Regions from separate parts of the Sphingomonas ginsenosidivorax genome, predicted to be linked through region 3. Evidence: predicted binding sites of a transcription regulator. Region 3 holds the regulator's gene; each other region holds the start of a gene.
The links. Region 3 encodes LexA, which represses DNA repair genes until DNA is damaged. Its sites were predicted from a motif close to GTTCCNCNCTTGTTCT; they were not measured.
Positions count from the first base shown of each region.

Region 1 (6,569 bases), 170 kb from region 3:
GCCACCACCGGGTCCGCGCGCATAACGGCACGCTCGGGCACGTGACTTTCGACCGGCGCAATCCGGAACACGGCGTCAGCGCCGATGCGGCCGGCGACGACATCGACGAGACGGGCCGGATCACGCACGAGCACCTCACCGGCGAGAACCGCGCCGAGATCTACCGCGTCGAGCGGCTCGGTGTGCGGCGCCGCCAGATAGAATTGCTCAAGCCCCAAGCCGGGATCGATCCGTTCGATCCTGAGCTTCATGAGCCGCAGCAGGTGCGAAACCTCACGGGTCGGACGCGAGGTGCCGACCGCGACGACCTGTTCGGTGCCGTCGACGCGCAACCCACCAAGCCGCAACGATCGTACGCCGAGCCCTTTCGCGCGCAGCAGCTCGGCCATGTCGCCGAGGAGATCCTCCATGACCTGCGCAATCGCGTCTGCGGTGACGATCGGTTCGAGCAGCCGGCGTTCGACGATCGGCATGACCTCGTCGGTGCGCGGCGTGATGGGTTCGGCGACCGCGCCGAGTGCCTGATCGAGCCGCGTGATTGCGGCCAGCCCGAGCCGGCGTGCCAAAGGCCCGCGCGCGACCGGTAGAAGATCGGCGACGCGTTCGAAGCCGAACTTGCGGGCGGCAACGAGCGCGGTGCCTGCTAGGCGCAAGGCCGCGACCGGTAGGCCGCTAAGCGCTTCGACCGTCCGCCCTGTGGGCACGATCGCGATGTCGGCAGGCCCGAACCGGGCAATAGCGTGTGCCGCGCCCGGTGTGTCGGCAACCGCCACGCGCGCGGTGAACCCGGCACGCTGGCAAAACGCGCGCAGACGCCGGCAGAACCGTTCTTCCCCGCCATGGAGATGCGCGCAGCCGGTCAGGTCAAGCCACAGCCCGTCGGGCGGTGTGGCCGCGGCGATCGGCGACCAGCGGCGCACCGCGCGTAGCGCGAGCTGATCCAGCATCGCGGCATCCGCCTCGGTCTCGGACGGTCGGATGTCGAGATCGGACACCAGTGCGCGCGCATGGGTCGCGGCCATGCCGATAGTAATCCCCAACGCGGCTGCGCCATCGCAGGCGGCCACGACCTCTTCGCGCCGGCCAACCTTGCCGACCAGCGCAAGCGGCGCCCTGTGGAACGCAGCAACGGTCGCCGCGACCCTGTCGTGACTGTCGGCTTGCGCTGGTCCGTGAAACGGATGGTTCGCCGCCTCCGATCGTCGGCCAAGTTCACGCATGGGTGGTTTCGCATGCGCGGGCAGCGCTGCGATCTCACCTTCCACATCCTGCCTGGTTGGCATGTCGGCACGAGCCCACCGCGCACCCGGCCGCCACCCGCCGCCCCGCGGTACCGAACAGGCACCGGGATCGTCGTCGACGGGAAGCTGAAGGGCTGGCCGCTCAGGCGGCCGCGTAGCGTGCCGGTCCAGCCGTCTCAGCCGCTCGATGGCCAAGTGCGGCAGGAACAGCGAGACAACCCGTCTCATCGCAGCCCTCCAAAATCATTGAAAATGCTTCGCCGCCACGCTGTCGTGCGACCTCGACCTGCCACCGCGATCGGCCGACGCCGGCGACGCCAAGGCGCTCGGACGACGCACTGGCGATCCTCCAGCGCGTCCAGGCGGCAGACGGCTCGGCGAGCGGATCCTGGTCGCGATTACGTCTGCGTCGCAGGATGAGAACGGGAATGTCGGCGTCGGCCGCGACCAGTTGCAGGCGCCGGGTCGCCACCATCGACATCCGGCTTACCTCGGCGATCACCGCTGACGGCGTTCCATCGCGCACCGCGTCCTCGACGACGGCCAGTAACGCTGCATCGTCACGGGGTTGTGCGTGAATCAAGTCGGCAGATGATAGCCCCGCCTGCTCCAAGCCCGGCGCATAGAGATCGTTGCGACAGCTCACCCACAGCACCGGTCCGCCTGTATGCGCCGCTTCTCGCGCGGCGATGCCTGCGAGGAACAGCGTTGCTGCGGCATCGTCGACCATCGAACAGCTTTGTGCGGCGACCTCGTGCAGTGCTCCAGCGCGAAGGCCCCTGCTTGCGAGGCGATCGTCGAGCGCAGGGATACCGAACGGCATGATGCGGTGATCCACCACCGGCGTTGCGATTGTCCGCAGGTGGGCGATGGTTGTCGGCAGGGACTCGAGGGCGGTGATCATGATGTCTAGACTCTACCTGTTCCCTTTATGTTCCGTTACCAGAACCGTTTGGTCAAGCGTCAGACTCGATACTCATGTGGATAAGGTTCCGGCTACGAACGCGGCGAAGCGCGTTTGGCTATGTGTCGCGGAGGCGGGCTATCGCACCTGCGCGTATGCGAACGATTGTCGTCAGGCATGCGATCAATGTGCGGGATCCAGACCGTTTCCTCGCAGTGTCGAGCCTCGTAGATACCGCCCGTGTCATCGAGCTAGCCAGGGGAACGAGTTTGGGCCCAACCTTCCTCCAAGTGCATGAAATGCAATCCAGATTAGCCAGATTTGCAATCGCCATTGCCCGGCCTGCTGGATACCAAGGTGACGCCTTTCAGGCATCCTCTCCTAAAAACTTCCCGGGTCGCTTTTGGCGGCCCCTTTTTTTGTCTGAACGTGGTCGGCACCTCGTATCCAGCGCTCTAGACTACCGGACGTTCGCGTATAGCGAACGGCTGTCGTCGAGCATGCTGATGGGTGTCGGCGTGATCCAGTCCGCCCCCCGCATCGGATATGGGCCGTAGAACAGATCGCCGAGTGCACGTCGGTAGTGCGCGTTCATCCAACGTCGACGGCGATGCTCAGGACCATCGTAAATCATGTGGCAGCGCTGGCAGAGCGCGGCCAACTGGTGAAGCGCGCTGTCGCTGGGGTCGTGATTGAGATGCGCGCAGGCCAGCACCACCGGTGTCCATTTGCCTGAATCGAGGATGTTCTCGGTCGGTCGACGAACACGTCGGCCGTCGCCATTACGCCAATACGACTGGCCTTTATCCCACCAGCGTCCGTCGCCCATGTGGAAGACCCGTTGCCCGTGTGGGCGCCCGCAATGTTCGCAGCGTCCGCCTGCGCGCACGAAGCGGACCAGATGCGATAGCTGGGGCCAATCGATCGGATACAGGAAGACATGTTCGGGGCGGATCGGCATCGGTGCCGTCCACCAACATTATCACCGTCCGTATGTCTAGCGACGTGCTGGCACTTTGATGTTCTTGCTATGTCCTACAGGCAAACATTCGTGCATCCGACCGTCAGCTGAGTCGAAACGGATCGAATGCGATGGGCTATTCAGGAACACACTGGCCCGAAGGGCTGAACGACGAAGAGGCGCTGCAGCGTCTGCAGACGCTATGTCTGGGCGCTTGCGATGGCATCCAGGATCTGGCGGACGACACGCGCTACAAGGCGCTGCGCCGGGCGCTGCTTGGGCGGACCGACCTGCGGCCGTTGGCGCCGGCCTTTGTCGCGGCGCAGCCGAGCCTTGAGGCATTCGTACGTCATGCGCGAGAGACCAAGGATCGCACGCTGCGCCGTGAGATGGTCCGTGAGCAGTTCAAGGCGTTGTGGGACGAGGTTCGCGGACCGGATGCCGTCAGTTCGGCGACGTGGACCGGGCGCCCTTCCCTGCGCGAGCATGCCGCTGTCATTCACGCGTTAGCGCCTGTTGCTTTGGAAGCCGTTCAGCGCCTGATCGACGATGAAGAACTCGCCCGCGACAACGGTGGACCGGTCGATGCCGATCGGGCGGTAGCCTTGGAGCAGCTGAGGGCGCTGCATCGTGCGCTAGGCGATCTAATCGCGGCAGTCGATCAAGGTCGATCGCTCGAGCCCGTGTTGGAACGGCTTCGGGTCGTCCGCCAGGAGGCGAAAGTCGCGATCGGTAAGGCAACGGCCGCGCTGCCGGTGACGACCTCGGCGCTGATCGCGTTCGGCAGCGTCGTTGGTATTGTGGAGTTTTTCGTCGGCAATGTTGTTGTTGCGGTCGCTGCCGGGGGGATCGCAGGCAATACGCTCAAGGACGCGATGCTAAAGAAAGAAGTCGCTCCCAGCTGATAACCTCGGTTTCCAGCCCATTAGAAACGTCTTGGCGATCGTCAGAAGGGCGGTGGGACGTTTCGAATACACATTCATAGAAAATGTTCAGAACGTCCCGCCCCAATTTCAATACAATCCGCCCTCTCCTCTCTCCTCGGCTCCTTCCTTCTGAGCTTCCTCGAGTTCGTCTGAGCGCTGAACGTCGTGCGCCGGTTTGTCTTCTAAACTATCTTCTGGACCGTTGTCGCTATCTGGCAGTTCGTTGACGTCGGTTTCAAAACCGGGTTCTTCGTCTTGCGGGGTAATCGCCATTGTTGCTCTCCTTGATTACATCAAACGATCCAACAAACTGCTGAGTTGCAAACCGGCGGACGATACCTGGTACCTGCCGGTGATCACTTGCCAATATGCGCCCGATGATATCGGGATGGAACTGGTGGCGCGTCGTCCGTGGCCTGGATATAGCCCCGGAAATGAGCTTCTTCCCACGTGCCTTGCGCCGTCTCGTTATGGCCGTTGTCCTGCCGCTGCTGGCAGCACCGTTACCTGTCAACGGGGCGGCGCTTCAAAAAGGGAAGCCGCGCGGTTCACTACCTGCGCCGGTGAAGGCAAGCGGTGCTATCATCGCACTACCCTTGACCCCCATAGTGCCCAAGGGGCAGCGTTTGTGTTCGGCACGCGCGCCTACCGGGTTGGGATATACGATGCTGCGGCCCGGATCTGGCGCGAAGCCCACCCAAGGCGATGTCTCGCTAGTGAACTACATCGGCTACCTGGCAACGACTGGGGCAGTGTTTGATCAAGGGGTGCGGTCCCCATTGCCGGTCAACGGCGTGATCGCGGGCTTCTCTCAAGGATTGCAGATGCTAGCCAAGAATGGCGTTGCACGGTTCTGTATTCCTGCGGCGATGGCCTATGGGTCGCAAGCGTCAGGCCCGATCCCCGCCAACTCCGATCTTGTGTTTCAGGTCGAGCTCCTGGACTTTAAAACGACAGCGCAGGTCGAGAGCATGACTAGGCCGCAAGCGGCAGAAGCGCCTGCACAGAAGGATGCCGTCCCACAGCCATAGTCGGGTCGGCTGCCGCGAGAATTCCGATCCCAAGCCCCTTGACCGAGATGGCTGATAACCCTGCCACTCCTCCGTTGATCCTGCTATCGATTATGGATGCTCAAATCACGGATCAAGCGGCGTGCTGCCGTAGGTGACCGCGCTGTCGATCGTCTCGCTGAGATCGAAGCCGCGGTTGCTGCACTTAAGGACGAGGACCTCCTCGATCTGGCAGATATATTCTCGGGCGAGACGGTAACGACGTTGAAGGAAATGGCGTCTGCCGAAATGGCGAAACGGAACATCAGCTTGTGACCGCACGTAACCAGACGGAGTCGGCGATCTATCGGGTAAAGCTTACGCCCTTGCCTATGGTTATCGACGCAGACGACCAGCCGGTGCCAAATTCACATGTGGTCGAAATCAATTTCCCTGGCGATGCCATCGAAACGGCACTCGGCAAGGTAAACACTATTGTTGGTCCGGGGTTAGCCAAGATCATAGTCAACGATACGACCTTCCGGGGCGTGGCCCTATGCTAATTGTCGAGGACCGCTATGAAGCGGCTTGATAACAAGGGAGCGTAGCGATGAATTTGGGGAGCCTCCCACAGTGGGCTTAGGCCTTTGCAAACTTAGGTGTGTTTGTAATAGCGCTTACGCTGCTGCGCGGCGCACACGTTCGTGCTCGGAAAGCGGAGTTCAGTCTGGCAACGGCCGACGGCCAGCGGCGCCGTTCCATTACAAACCATTTCCTAGAAATTCTGGATTATGCTGGTGACGCGACAGCCGAAGCGCTGATCGCGTTTAGCATCGAGCAAGCCGATCATATTTATTACAAACACTATGCGCTTTTCCAAGCGGCATTATGCGCGTCAGGGGGTCGTATCGAACGACTACAGTCGTTATCGGATCTACCGATGGATATTTACTGTCTCTGCGATAGATTTGGCACGATCATTGTCTCGCCTCGACTAGGCGCCGCGCTTGACGAAACTGCCATCGAAGCCATGAACGACCTTCAACGTCATTTAAACGCTATACGAGAAGACGTCGTACTCACCGGTTGAACGCCAAAATATCTCAAGGAGAGGGATCTGCAGTGGTATCGTGGAAAGCGCGATATGCTCATCGCTCTCCCGCACTGTCCACAGGGCGGAGGCACTCATAAAAAACCCTCGCCGGCATGTTCGCGGAAGCGCTCATGATCGCGCACATACTCTGCCACCATGTCGATCGAGGCATGCCGGCTACCCGCGATCAATTGGCGATTGAGGTGCCTGAGGCTGTTCGGCGCGATCTCGGCCTGTCCGGCGATAGATCTTGGATCATTATCACTGAGTGGAACCGGTTCGCGTGGCCGGGCTACGACATTCGGCCCATCGCTGGTCGGGAGCCGGCGGTGAGCTATGGCTATTTGCCTGCCAGTTTCTTTCGGCGCGTCCGCGATGCGATTGTAGCCGCGGGTATTGGCCGCCCTGTAGATCGCGACTAACGGGGCGGGCAGTCGCCAACTAAAATGTACGTC
Region 1 covers NZ_VOQR01000001.1:578,452-585,020, reverse strand. Annotated here, with positions in the region: gene FSB78_RS02550 (Y-family DNA polymerase) at 1-1,220, opposite strand, end outside; gene FSB78_RS02545 (ImuA family protein) at 1,384-2,145, opposite strand; gene FSB78_RS02540 (hypothetical protein) at 2,606-3,106, opposite strand; gene FSB78_RS02535 (hypothetical protein) at 3,238-4,011, shown strand; gene FSB78_RS02530 (hypothetical protein) at 4,120-4,305, opposite strand; gene FSB78_RS02525 (FKBP-type peptidyl-prolyl cis-trans isomerase) at 4,467-5,063, shown strand; gene FSB78_RS02520 (hypothetical protein) at 5,160-5,357, shown strand; gene FSB78_RS02515 (hypothetical protein) at 5,354-5,584, shown strand; gene FSB78_RS02510 (hypothetical protein) at 5,683-6,111, shown strand; gene FSB78_RS19045 (hypothetical protein) at 6,228-6,536, shown strand.
Region 1: the regulator LexA is predicted to act here: its motif matches at 2,164-2,179, upstream of FSB78_RS02545 (ImuA family protein).

Region 2 (6,569 bases), 2.1 Mb from region 3:
CGGTCAGGGACTGGCGGCCCAGGACTGCATCGCGCCGGCCGACATGGCGAGGACGATCGCGCCCGAGACGAGCATGATCCCGATCATCCTGAACGCATAGACCTGCCCCTGGGTTACCCGAGGGGAGGCGAGGCGGACGAGGCATGCTATCCCGATCAGGCCGAACACGCCCGCGACCGCAAACATGATCAGCACCTGCCAGCTCATGCGACCAATTCCGGGCCTGCGCGTTCTGCACCCGAACCCAACACAGGAGAAGACCCATGGTCGATGTCAGCCAGATCCAGGAACATGCCGAAGTCATCGGCGCAGACGGCGTCCATGTCGGCACCGTCGACCACGTCGAGGGCGACCGCATCAAGCTGACCAAGAAGGACTCGGGCGCGCAGGTCAAGGAAGGCACGACCAGCCACGAGGGCCATCACCACTTCATCTCGCTCGGCCTGGTCGCCGGTGTCGAGGACGGCAAGGTGCGCTTGAGCGCGAATGCCGACGTCGCCGTGACGTTCGAGGAAGAAGCGTAGGACTGGACCTCCTCTCCCCTTGTGGGAGAGGAAGGGGCCCGCGGCCGCAGGCCGGGGGAAGGTGAGGGGGCCGTCCATCATGGGCGGCCCTTTTGCATGTCAGGCGAAAGCGCGGCGCCGATCGTCTGGATCACGCCGTCGATGTTTTCCATGACCTCGTTGTTCCAGAAGCGCAGCACGCGATACCCTTCGTTGTTGAGAAATTGGGTGCGGGCCGCATCATAGCCTGCCGTACCAGCATGCGTGTCGCCGTCGATTTCGATGACCAGCCTGGCAGCGTGCGAGCAGAAATCCACGAAATAGGGTCCTAACGGGACTTGGCGGCGGAAGCGTTGCGCGGGATGCGCCTCGCGAACGGCGCCCCACAAGCGGCGCTCAGGTTCACCCGTATTCCTGCGCAACACGCGGGCGCGTCTTGTCGTGTCAGCAGGCAGCAGTTGGCGCTTCGTCAGGCCTTCCGCATTCCCCCTCACCTTCCCACGCTTCGCGCGGGCCCCTTCCTCTCCCACAAGGGGAGAGGAGTCCTGCTGTCCCTCTTCCCTTGTGGGAGAGGAAGGGAGGCCCGCAGGGTCGGAAGGGTGAGGGGAACCTATCGATGACACCTCACTGGCACGCCAGACATTCGTCATAGTCCTTCGACTCGACCTCGATCTGGCGCAGGTCGATCGTGTTGTCGGCCTCGACGCCGCCGGCGAACCCGGCGCGCTGCACCGACTTCGAGCGGAGATAGTAGAGCGACTTGATGCCGAGCTCCCAGGCGCGGAAGTGGAGCATGAGGAGGTCCCATTTCTCGACGTCGGCGGGGATGAACAGGTTCAGCGACTGCGCCTGGTCGATGTACGGCGTGCGGTCGGCGGCGAGTTCGAGCAGCCAGCGCTGGTCGATCTCGAAGCTCGTCTTGTAGCAGTCCTTTTCCTCGGTCGAGAGGAAGTCGAGGTGCTGGACGCTGCCGCCCTGCTCGAGGATCGAGTTCCACACCGCGTCGCTGTTCTTCGACTTCTCGGAGAGCAGCTTTTCCAGATACGGGTTCTTGACCGAGAAGCTGCCCGACAGCGTCTTGTGCGTGTAGATGTTCGCCGGGATCGGCTCGATGCACGCGCTGGTGCCGCCGCAGATGATGCTGATCGACGCGGTCGGCGCGATCGCCATCTTGCAGCTGAACCGCTCCATCGCGCCGACATCGGCGGCGTCGGGGCAGGGGCCGCGCTCGATCGCGAGCTGCATCGACGCTTCGTTGGCCGCGGCGTTGATGTGCTTGAACATGCGCAGGTTCCACGACTTCGCCATCGCGCCCTCGAAGGGCAGGCCGCGCGCCTGGAGGAAGCTGTGATAGCCCATCACGCCGAGGCCGACCGAGCGCTCGCGGCCCGCCGAGTAGGCGGCGCGCTCCATGCCGGGCTCGTGGCGGTCGATGTAATCCTGCAGGACGTTGTCGAGGAAGCGCATGACGTCCTCGATGAAGCCCTTCTCGCCGTTCCACTGGTCCCAGGTTTCGAGGTTCAGCGACGACAGGCAGCACACGGCCGTGCGGTCGTTACCGAGATGGTCGCGGCCGGTCGGCAGCGTGATCTCGCTGCACAGGTTCGAGGTCGAGACCTTGAGGCCGAGTTCGCGGTGATGCTTGGGCATCGCTTTGTTCACGTGGTCGGCGAAGATGATGTAGGGCTCGCCGGTCTGCAGGCGGGTCTCGACGAGCTTCTGGAACAGCGAGCGCGCGTCGACGGTGGCGCGGATCGCCTGGTCCTTGGGGGAGCGCAGATGCCATTCGGCGCCGGCGCGGACGGCTTCCATGAAGTCGTCGGTGATCAGCACGCCGTGATGCAGGTTGAGCGCCTTGCGGTTGAAGTCGCCCGAGGGTTTGCGGATCTCGAGGAACTCCTCGATCTCGGGATGCGAGACGTCGAGATAGCAGGCGGCAGACCCGCGGCGCAGCGAGCCCTGCGAGATCGCGAGGGTCAGCGAATCCATCACGCGGACGAACGGGATGATGCCGCTGGTCTTGCCGTTGAGGCCGACCGGCTCGCCGATGCCGCGGACATTGCCCCAATAGGTGCCGATGCCGCCGCCGCGCGAGGCGAGCCAGACATTCTCGTTCCAGGTGTCGACGATGCCGTTGAGGCTGTCGGGCACCGAGTTGAGGTAGCAGCTGATCGGCAGGCCGCGGCCGGTGCCGCCGTTCGAGAGAACGGGGGTGGCGGGCATGAACCAGAGCTTCGAGATCGCGTCGTAGAGGCGCTGCGCATGGCCGGCGTCGTCGGCATAGGCCGAGGCGACGCGGACGAACAGGTCCTGGTAGCTCTCGCCCGGCAGCAGGTAGCGGTCCTTCAGCGTTTCCTTGCCGAAATCGGTGAGCAGCGCGTCGCGGCTATGGTCGACCTCGACCGGATAGGGCTGCGGGCGCACCGAGTGGCTGTCCTGCGCCTGAGCCGCCTGCGGGGCGGCCGCTGCGGCGGTGTCGAGGGTGTCCGTGGTCATGTCGCTATCCCGGCTGCTATCACTGAAGTCCATCGAAACCGCTCCCCATTCGTTCTCGGTCCGTTCGAATCGGGAGCGGGCTCCCTATTACACCCGCGCGACCCCAAGCGGAGAACAAAAAGAGATCACGCAGCCGAAACGACGGTTGCGATGCTCCTGCCTGCATATGGTAATGCAACGACAATTCTACCAGCGATTGGGTCCGGCAACGAACGCAACCCCAAGAGATTGTGCCAAAGCGGAAGGCGACGCAAGCGGGTTGATGACGGGACGGTCATCTTGCGGGTCGGTTCGACCGGCGATGCCCGCGCGACGCACGGACTTCTGCGGGGTTCACGATGTGCAAGGGAACAGGGCGCGAACGAAAATATTTTGGTGGGGATGGTCGGGGTGTCTTCTCCACCCGTCATCCCGGGCTCGTCCCGGGATCCAGGGTTACGGGCGGGTCGCTTGGGGCTCTGGATGCCGGGACGAGCCCGGCATGACGAAGGGGGGGCGGCTGACCGAACGGGGCGTCGTACGACGGGGGGCGGCGTCAGGCCGAGCGGCGGAGGACGCGGGAGACCTGGGCGGGGGTGAGGCGGTCGAGGTTGAAGGCTTCGGCGAACTCGATCCCTGCCTTGCCGTCCTTGGCCCAGCGGATGCGGGCGGTGATCATCTGGTCCTCGAGCAGTTCGATCTGCATCTCGATCCCCGCGGGGTCGCCCTCGATCGCGATCCCGTCGATCATCGCGCCCTTGGTCGAGATGTCGCGGATGCGCACGTCGCCGCGGGCGCCGTCGATCGCGATCCGCGCGGAGCGGAGCATCTTGGTGCGCGGCGACCGGCTGACCTTGAAGCCGCTGGGCTTGGCGATGCCGGCCTGTCCGCCGAGTTGCACCAGGACCTCGTCCGCGGGCGCCGGGCGGCCATAGACATAGCCCTGGATATGGCTGCAGCCGAGGTCGCGGATCAGGTCGATCTCGTCCTGGATCTCGACGCCCTCCGCGGTGGTTTCCATCCCGAGCGTGTCGGCGAGCGTGACGATCGCCTTGATGATCGCGGCGTTGCGGTTGCCCGACTGTGCCGCGCCCTTCACGAACGACTGGTCGATCTTGATCTTGTCGAACGGCGCGTTGCGCAAATAGCCGAGACTCGAATAGCCGGTGCCGAAATCGTCGAGCGCGAGGCGGACGCCGATCCCCTTCAGCGCCTTGAACATCTGGTCGGACGACTGCGTCTCGTCAAGGAACACGCCCTCGGTGATCTCGAGTTCGAGCCGGCCGGGCGCGATACCCGAATGCGCGAGTGCGCTGGTGACGAGTGCGGGCAGCGCCGGGTTGGCGAACTGGATCGGCGAGACGTTGACCGCGACGCGGATGTCGCCCGGCCAGCGCGCCGCCTCGAGACAGGCGGTGCGCAGGACCCATTCGCCGATCCCCTCGATCAGTCCGCTCTCCTCCGCGATCGGGATGAAATCGGCGGGCGATACGTTGCCGCGGGTCGGGTGGGTCCAGCGGATCAGCGCCTCATAGCCGACGATGCGCGCGGTCTTGGTGCTGACGACGGGCTGATAGGCGAGGTGGAAGGCGCCGTCGGACACCGCGGTGCGCAGGTCGTCCTCGAGCTGCTTGCGGCTCTTGGCACCCGCCAGCATGTCGTCCGAATAGAAACGGTGGATGCCGCGGCCGTCGCCCTTGGCAGCATAGAGCGCGAGATCGGCGTTGCGGACCAGCGTCTCCGAATCCTCGCCATGTTCGGGTGCGACCGCGATGCCGATCGAACAGCCGATCGCGACTGAGGCGCCGCTGATGAAATAGGGCTGGGACAGCGACGTGATCAGATCGCGCGCGAGCACCGCGAGCTGCTCGCGATTGTCGATGCCGGGCAGCACGACCTTGAACTCGTCGCCGCCGAGGCGCCCGACCAGACCGGCGTCGCCGACCCCGCGCTGCAGACGCTGCGCGACCTGTTTGAGCAATGCGTCGCCCGCCTGGTGGCCGAGCGTGTCGTTGACCGCCTTGAAGCGATCGAGATCCATCAGGAACAGCCCCGTAGGGCGATGCGGGCCCGCCTGCTGCGCGAGCGTCTTGTCGAGCGTCAGACGCATGCGCTGGCGATTGGCGAGACCGGTCAGGCCGTCGAACAGCGCAAGGCGAGTGATCTCAGCCTCCGACTTGCGCTTCTCGGTGAGGTCCGAGCCCGAGCCGATAAAGCCCTGGAAGCGGCCGATCTCGTCGACCAGCGGGCGCCCCGAGATCGACCACCAGCGCGGCGAGTCGGTGTCGATCGGCGGGTCGATCGCGGCACGAACCGAATAATCGGCGAACGAGGTGCGCGAGGAGAGATGGAAGGCGAGCGTGCGTTCGGTGCTGTCGCTGTCCATCCGGAACAGGTCGGTCAGCAGCATGCCCGCGGGGCTGCCCCCGGTCGGGGTCAGCTCGCCCGCGACCTTGGCAGAGATATAGGTGACGCGGCCGTGGCGGTCGGCTTCCCAGAACCAGCCGGTGCCGTGGCTTTCGAACTCTGCGATCATCTTCACCGCGAGGCGACCCTCGCTGCCTTCGTCGACGCGGTCGAGCGCGATGTCGTGATCGACCTGGGCGAGCCGGTGCGCGACCAGCGCGAGGCAGCCGAGGAAGAGCACCGCGACGGCGAAGGCGAGGCTGATCCCCGACAGGATCGCGAGCATCAGCACCACGCCAGCGCCGAAGCCGAGCGTCGCGACGCGGACCGGGTGGATGCTGAGCGCGGTGACGCCGATCGCGCCCGAGACCGCGACGAAGCAGCCGAGCTGCACCGTGCCGACGGGCATCCGCGTCGTCGTCCAGAGCAGCGCGAGCAGCCCGGCGGCGAGACCGGCCGCACCCGCGGTGAGGATCCGGTAGCGCTGATGCGCCGGCCAGCGACGCATCGCGGGAACGCGCAACGTCGCCAGCAGCGCCAGCGAGACGATCGCGACGATCCCGACATAGACGCCGATCAGCGGCAGCATCGCGCCCCGCCCGTCGATCGCGGCGATGACGATCAGCAGCACGCCGGCGACGAGCTGGGTCGCCAGCGTGAACGGCCATACCGCGCCGATCTGCGCGAGCAGCGCGCTCTGGACCGCGACGACCTGATCGCGGCCGTCTTCTCCCAGCCCGAACAGGCCATAGGCCGCGGGGCGACTGCGTTGGCGACGATCGGCTTTGGGAAGGGGCGCGTGCATGGCGCTGGATAGCCCCGGATGCGTTGCGAAACTGATAAGCGATCAGGGTTAACGCGCGTCGATCGCCCGAAATCGGTTCGATCGCGCGCGCCGGGGACTCAGTGCTTGGGCAGCGGCGTACTGCCTTCGATCAGCGCCCTGGCGGTCTTGTAGCAATCCTCAATATGCGCGTTGCCGACGAGCTTCATCGCGCCGAAACTGATCGAGGCGGCGACCGCGGAACCGGCGAAGGGGACGAACTTGGCGACCGAGCCGACCGCGAGTCGCGTGCCGATGCGGCGGAGCAGTGCGGCGACGACGCGTTTGGTGACCATCCGGCCGATCATCGTGTTGCCCATGCTGGTCGCGAGCACGAAGACCTGCTGCGCAAGGCGCGGGTC
Region 2 covers NZ_VOQR01000001.1:2,863,928-2,870,496, reverse strand. Annotated here, with positions in the region: gene FSB78_RS13020 (hypothetical protein) at 4-207, opposite strand; gene FSB78_RS13015 (DUF2171 domain-containing protein) at 264-524, shown strand; gene FSB78_RS13010 (endonuclease domain-containing protein) at 602-1,153, opposite strand; gene FSB78_RS13005 (ribonucleoside-diphosphate reductase subunit alpha) at 1,128-2,999, opposite strand; gene FSB78_RS13000 (EAL domain-containing protein) at 3,535-6,189, opposite strand; gene FSB78_RS12995 (hypothetical protein) at 6,288-6,569, opposite strand, start outside.
Region 2: the regulator LexA is predicted to act here: its motif matches at 3,111-3,126, upstream of FSB78_RS13005 (ribonucleoside-diphosphate reductase subunit alpha).

Region 3 (6,569 bases):
GCGCGCGAACTGCATGACCGCATCGCCATCCCAGTCGAGCCCGAGCCAGCGCATGCCGTCGAGGATCGCGTCGATCGCAGGCTGCGTCGAGCGCACCCGGTCGGTGTCCTCGATGCGCAGCAGGAAGGTGCCGCCGTTCGCCTTGGCGTACAGCCAGTTGAACAGCGCGGTGCGCGCGCCGCCCAGATGCAGATACCCCGTCGGTGACGGAGCGAAACGGGTAACCACGGATGCAGGCGATGCCGCATGCGTTTCAGATGTTGCGCCCAACCGCGGGTGCTCCCAGACTGTAAGAACGATGGCCAGTTCAGCCGTCGCCGCCCCTAGCATGGCCCCCGCGCGGCGACAAATGGGCGTGCCGCCGATCGTGGCGGGGACCGGCCGCGCGATCGAGCGCTGGCTGGAGGCGGAGCGCGATCAGCTGATATTGTGGCTGCCGGTCGCGCTGGGCGCGGGGATCGCGCTGTGGTTCGCGTTGCCGGATGCGACCGCGTGGCGGACGGCGATCCTGCTGCTGAGTGCGATCGGCTGCGCGGCGCTGGCGACCGGGCGCGGCGGACGGGCGGCCCGCGTGATCGCGATCGGTGCGCTGGCGGCCGCCGCTGGACTGGCGCTGGTCTGGGCGCGTGCGGACCGGGTGGCGGCACCCGTGCTCCAGCGGCCGACCGTGGCGACGTTCGCGGCGCAGGTCGAGCGGGTCGAGCCGCTCGCGGCCCGGGCGCTGGTACGGGTCACGCTGCTCCCGGTCGGGTCCGTGACCGATGCGCGCGGTGAAGCGCTCGACCTGCCGCCCCGCGTCCGGGTCAATCTCGCCGAAGCGGATGCGCCGAAGGGGCTGGGCGAGGGCGCCATGATCCGCCTGCGTGCACGGCTGATGCCGCCGCCCTTGCCGGCCGTGCCCGGTGCCTATGACTTCGCGCGCGTCGCGTGGTTCGCCGGGCTCGGCGCGACGGGCAGGGGCTTCGGGCCGGTCGTGGTGACGACACCCGCCGATGGTGGATCGGGACTGCGCGGGCGGCTGTCCGCGCATATCACCCACAGCCTGGACGGCAGCGCCGGCGGGATCGCGGCGGCGCTGGCGACCGGCGATATCGGCGCGATCGGGGAGGACGATTCGGAGGCGATGCGCCGCGCGGGTCTCGCACACCTGCTGTCGGTCAGCGGGCTGCATATCACCGCCGCGGTGACCGCGACGATGCTGATCGTCATGCGGTTGCTGGCGCTCAGCCCGTGGCTGGCGCTGCGCGTCCGATTGCCCTTGGTCGCGGCGGTGGCCGGGGCGGGTGCGGCGATCGGCTATACGCTGCTGACCGGCGCCCAGGTGCCGACGATCCGGAGCTGCGTAGCGGCGCTCCTGGTTCTGGCGGCGCTGGCGATAGGCCGGCAGGCAGTGACGCTCCGCGCGCTGGCGATGGGCGCAGTCATCGTCCTGCTCGCGCTGCCGGAGGCGCTGGCGGGCCCGAGCTTCCAGCTGTCGTTCGCCGCGATCGCCGCCATCGTCGCCTTGCACGAACATCCGCGGATCACCGCGCTGTTCGGACCGCACGAGGAGGGCGCGGCACGGCGGCTGGCGCGCGCGCTCGGTTCGCTGCTGCTGACGGGGATCGTCGTCGAGGCGGCGCTGATGCCGATCGCGGTCTATCATTTCCACCGCGCCGGACTGTACGGCGCGGTCGCGAATATCGTCGCGATCCCGCTGACGACCTTCGTCGTCATGCCGTTGGAGGCGGCGGCGTTGCTGCTCGACGCGGTCGAGCTGGGTGCGCCCCTGTGGTGGCTGGTCCAGCAGGCGCTCGACCTTCTCCTCTGGCTTGCGCATCTCGTGGCGGCGGTGCCGGGCGCTGTCCGATCGCTGCCGGCGATGCCTGACGGTGCCTATGCCGCGATGGTCGGCGGGGGGCTATGGATCGCGCTGTGGCGGACGCGGTGGCGACGCCTGGGGCTGGTGCCACTGCTGTTCGGGGCGAGCTGGGCGCTGGCGACGCCGGCGCCGGACCTGCTGGTGACCGGGGACGGGCGGCATGTCGCGGTGCGGACCGCGGCAGGGCTGGCGCTGTTGCGGGATCGGGCGGGAGACTATGTCCGCGATACGCTGGCCGAGAATGGTGGGCTGATCGGCGAACCGTCATGGCTGTCCGACCAGCCCGATGCACGGTGCAGTCGCGATCTGTGCATGACCGATATCACCGCGGGCGCGCGCACGTGGCGGATCGTGGCGACGCGGAGCCTGTATCCGGTGCCGACGGCCGCGCTAATCGCGGCGTGCCGGTCTGCCGATATCGTCGTCAGCGAGCGCGGGTTGCCGCGGGGCTGCATGCCGCGGTGGCTGCGGCTCGACCGGTGGACGTTGCAGCGGACGGGGGGCGTGGCGGTCACGCTCGGCACCGGACGGGTAACGACGGTCTTATCGCCGGGCGATCGGCATCCGTGGCGGGTGCAGGCGGCGCCGCGCGCGTTCACGCACCGTCCTGGTTTTCGAGGACGCGATCATGTCTGGAGGGCCCGTCATCCTGACGAACGTCAGGATCCAGGGTCGCAGGCGCAGCACTCGTGACCCTGGGTCCTGGGTCGAGCCCAGGATGACGGTTTCAATACGCGCAATACCTAGTCCCGCTTCCATCGAACCTGCACCCGGCAGCTCCCAGTCGCCGCGCTCAGGACTTCTCCCGCCTTCGCGGGAGACAGGAGCTTCAGTCGTAGCGGCGCAGGATACCGGACAACTTCCCTTGCACGCGGACCTGCGCGGGGGCGTAGCGCTGCGGGTCGTAGGCGCGGTTGGCGGGGTCGAGGCGGACCATCGCGCCTTCGCGGCGGAAGAATTTGAGCGTCGCCTCGCTTTCCTCGATCAGCGCGACGACGATTTCGCCGTCACGGGCGGTCTCGGTCCGGCGGATGAGGGCATAGTCGCCGTCGAGGATCCCGGCCTCGACCATCGAGTCGCCCGAAACCTCGAGCGCATAATGCTCCCCCGCACCGAGCAGCGCGGCGGGGACCGCGAGCATCGACGATCCCTCGAACGCCTCGATCGGCACGCCGGCGGCGATCCGGCCGTGCAGCGGAATCTCGATCACGTCGTTCGCCGGCTGCGGTGCCGACTTGACGTTGGCGGGAGCGGCAGGCGCCTTGGCCGGCGCCTTCTTCTCGGCGCGTTCGGGCATCCGCAGCACTTCGAGTGCGCGGGCGCGATTGGGCAGGCGGCGGATGAAGTTGCGTTCCTCGAGCGCGCTGATCAGGCGGTGGACGCCCGACTTCGACTTGAGGTCGAGCGCGTCCTTCATCTCCTCGAACGAGGGCGACACCCCGGTATCCTCGAGACGATCGTTGATGAAGCAGACGAGCTCGTGCTGCTTGCGCGTGAGCATGGCAATTCTCCGGCCCGGAACAGACTGGGAACTTCTATGGAACAAAATTTACCACGTCAAGTGCTGGGTCAAGCACCGGTCAGGCAATCACCAGGATTTCCGCCGAGTCGCCTGCCTTGGCGGCAGGCGCGTTGCCGGGGCGCACGATCAGGCAGGTCGAACGGGCGAGCGTGAGCAGCATCGAACTGTCCTGGATCGTCGAGGCATAGGCGCGGCCGTCCCTGATTTCGGCGCGCATATAATCGGTGCGCGCGTTGTTCGCCGCGAGATCTTCGCCGAGCAGTGCGTGCGTCGTCTGCGGCAGCGGATCGCGGGCACCGGCCATGTGTGCGACCAGCGGGCGGACGAACAGTGTCGCGGTGACGAACGCCGAAACCGGGTTGCCGGGCAGGCTGAGCACGGTCGCGTCGCGGAGCCGGCCGGCCATCATCGGCTTGCCCGGCCGCAGCGCGATCCGCCAGAAATCGATGACGCCGCCCGCCGCCTCGATCGCCGGGCGCACCAGGTCGTGGTCGCCGACCGACGCGCCGCCGGTGGTGACGAGCAGGTCGCATCGTGCTGCCGCGAAGGCATCGCGCAAGGTCTCGAGCCGGTCGGGCAGGATGCCCAGATCGACGATGTCGACGGGCAGGTCCGCGAGCATCGCCGCGATCATGATGCCGTTCGATTCGGGCAGCGCGAGGCCGGAGGTGGTGGAGCCGGGGGGGACGAGCTCGTCACCGGTCGCCGCGACCGCGACGCGGATGCGACGGTTGACGCCGAGCGTGCCGTGCCCCCCGGTCGCCGCGACCGCGATCCGCGCTGGCGTCAGACGGTCGCCCTTGGCCACCAGCCGGTCGCCGATGGTGAAGTCGAGCCCGCGCGCGCGAGTGTTGCGCCCGAGATAGGGCGGCCCTTCGCCGTCCAGCGTAAGAGCCTCGCCCGCGCGCGCGGCCTCTTCCTGGATCAGCACGGTGTCGGCGCCCGCGGGCAGCGCGGCGCCGGTGAAGATGCGGACCGCCTCGCCGGTGCGGACCTCGCCGTCGAAGGCACGTCCCGCCGCGCTTTCGCCGATCACGGTCCAGGGTCCGGGCATGTCGGCGAAGCGGATCGCATAGCCGTCCATCGCCGAGAGGTCGGCGGCGGGCTGCGTGCGGTTGGCAAGGATGTCCTGCGCGGCCCAGCGGCCGGCGGCGTCGCGCAAGGGAAGCGTCTCGGACTCGACACGGGGCGCGAGCGCGAACAGCCGCGACTGGGCATCCGCGACGGGGAGGAGTTGGATCATCGAGGGGCTGTTCCGGCGCGAATGTTGAGAATGTTGAGACGACGAACGGGTTTTGCGTCGCGCATGTCGAGAACGTTGCGGGCGTCCAAGGGTTTCGCGGCGCCGATGTTGAGGGGGCGCTGGACGTCGAGGTTTTTCGGGGAGGTGGCGCGGCGGATCATGCCACGGGGCTGGCATATCCTGGCTGTGTAGGACAGCGCTGAGTCATCCTGGCGAGGTCAGGTTCCCCGGCGAAGGCCGGGGCCCAGTTGGGGAACAAGGGTAACGTAGGGTGGCGCTCCGTCACGGCTACCTCCCAACTGGGCCCCGGCCTTCGCCGGGGAAGTGTGTCTTGAGGAGTTTCGGCTGCCGACCGCCGCCTTGTTCCGCGGGGGCAGGCGTCGCGCACGGGGCCCTGGGTCCTGACTTTCGTCAGGATGACGGGAGGCGCTAGGCGAGCGCCTCAGGCGGTCCAGTCGCCCGACTTGCCGCCGCGCTTCGACAGCAGGCGAATGTCGCTCAGGATCATGCCCTTATCGATCGCTTTTGCCATGTCGTAGATGGTCAGCAGCGTGACCGAGACCGCGGTCAGCGCCTCCATCTCGACGCCGGTCTTGCCGTCGGTCGAGGTCGTCGCGGTGACGGTGACGCCAGTGTCGTCGACGTCCAGCGCGATGTCGACCGAATTGAGCGGCAGCGGGTGGCAGAGCGGGATCAGGTCGCTGGTGCGCTTGGCCGCCATGATTCCGGCGACGCGCGCGACGGCGAGGACGTCGCCCTTCTTCGCGGTGCCCGCAGCGATCGCAGTGGCGGCCTCGGGCGACATCGTGATTCGTCCGCTGGCGACCCCGATCCGCGTCGTGACGGCCTTGCCGCCGACGTCGACCATCCGTGCGGCACCGTCGGCGTCGATATGCGTGAGGCCGCTCATGTCGAGGATGCGGGGGCGAGCAGCGCGCGCGTCGCAGCCTCGATATCGGGCTGCCGCATCAGCGCCTCGCCGATCAGGAAGCAATGCACGCCTTTTTCGGCGAGCGCGTCGAGGTCGGCGCGGCTGGTGAGGCCGCTCTCCGCGACGAAGGTGCAGTCCTTGGGCGCGAGCGCGACCAGATCAAACGTGCGGCGGAAATCGACCGAGAAGTCGCGCAGGTCGCGGTTGTTGACCCCGATCAGCCGCGACTTGAGCTTCAGCGCGCGCTCCAGTTCGTGCGCGTCATGAATCTCGACCAGCACGTCCATCCCGCATTCGAGCGCGGAGGCTTCGATCTCCGCCATCTGTGCGTCGTCGAGCGCGGCGACGATGATCAGGATTGCGTCTGCGCCGATGCTCCGCGCTTCGGTCGCCTGCCACGGATCAACCATGAAGTCCTTCCGCAACACCGGGATCGACACCGCGTCGCGGGCGGCGGTCAGGTAGGAATCGGCACCCTGGAACCAGCTCTCGTCGGTCAGCACGGACAGGCAGGCAGCGCCCCCGGCCTCATAGGCGCGGGCATGCGCGGGCGGATCGAAATCGGCGCGGATCAGGCCCTTGGAGGGGCTCGCCTTCTTCACCTCGGCGATCAGTGCATGGCCGGGCTTGGCGTCGAGCGCGGCGCGAAAACCCCGCGGCTTGGAGACATGGGCGATGCCGGCGTCGATATCGGCGAGGCTGGTCGTCGCCTTGCGCGCGGCGACTTCGGCACGCTTGGTCTCGAGGATGCGGTCGAGCATGGTCATCAATAGGCTATCCAGCGGGCGAGCAGCGCTTCGGCGCGGCGGGCGTCGAGCGCCTCCGCGGCCTGGGCGGCACCCTCGGTCAGGGTGGGGGCGATGCCGGCGACCATCAGGGCGGCGGCGGCGTTGAGCAGGACGGCGTCACGGTACGCACCGGTCTCGCCGTGGAGCAGGCGTTGCAGCGCGGCGGCGTTGTGCGCGGCGTCGCCGCCGCGGATCGATTCGATCGGGTGACGAGGCAGGCCGGC
Region 3 covers NZ_VOQR01000001.1:749,296-755,864, forward strand. Annotated here, with positions in the region: gene gltX (glutamate--tRNA ligase) at 1-270, opposite strand, end outside; gene FSB78_RS03305 (ComEC/Rec2 family competence protein) at 350-2,554, shown strand; gene lexA (transcriptional repressor LexA) at 2,691-3,362, opposite strand; gene FSB78_RS03315 (molybdopterin molybdotransferase MoeA) at 3,442-4,623, opposite strand; gene FSB78_RS19060 (hypothetical protein) at 4,623-4,787, opposite strand; gene moaC (cyclic pyranopterin monophosphate synthase MoaC) at 5,069-5,536, opposite strand; gene trpC (indole-3-glycerol phosphate synthase TrpC) at 5,533-6,324, opposite strand; gene trpD (anthranilate phosphoribosyltransferase) at 6,324-6,569, opposite strand, start outside.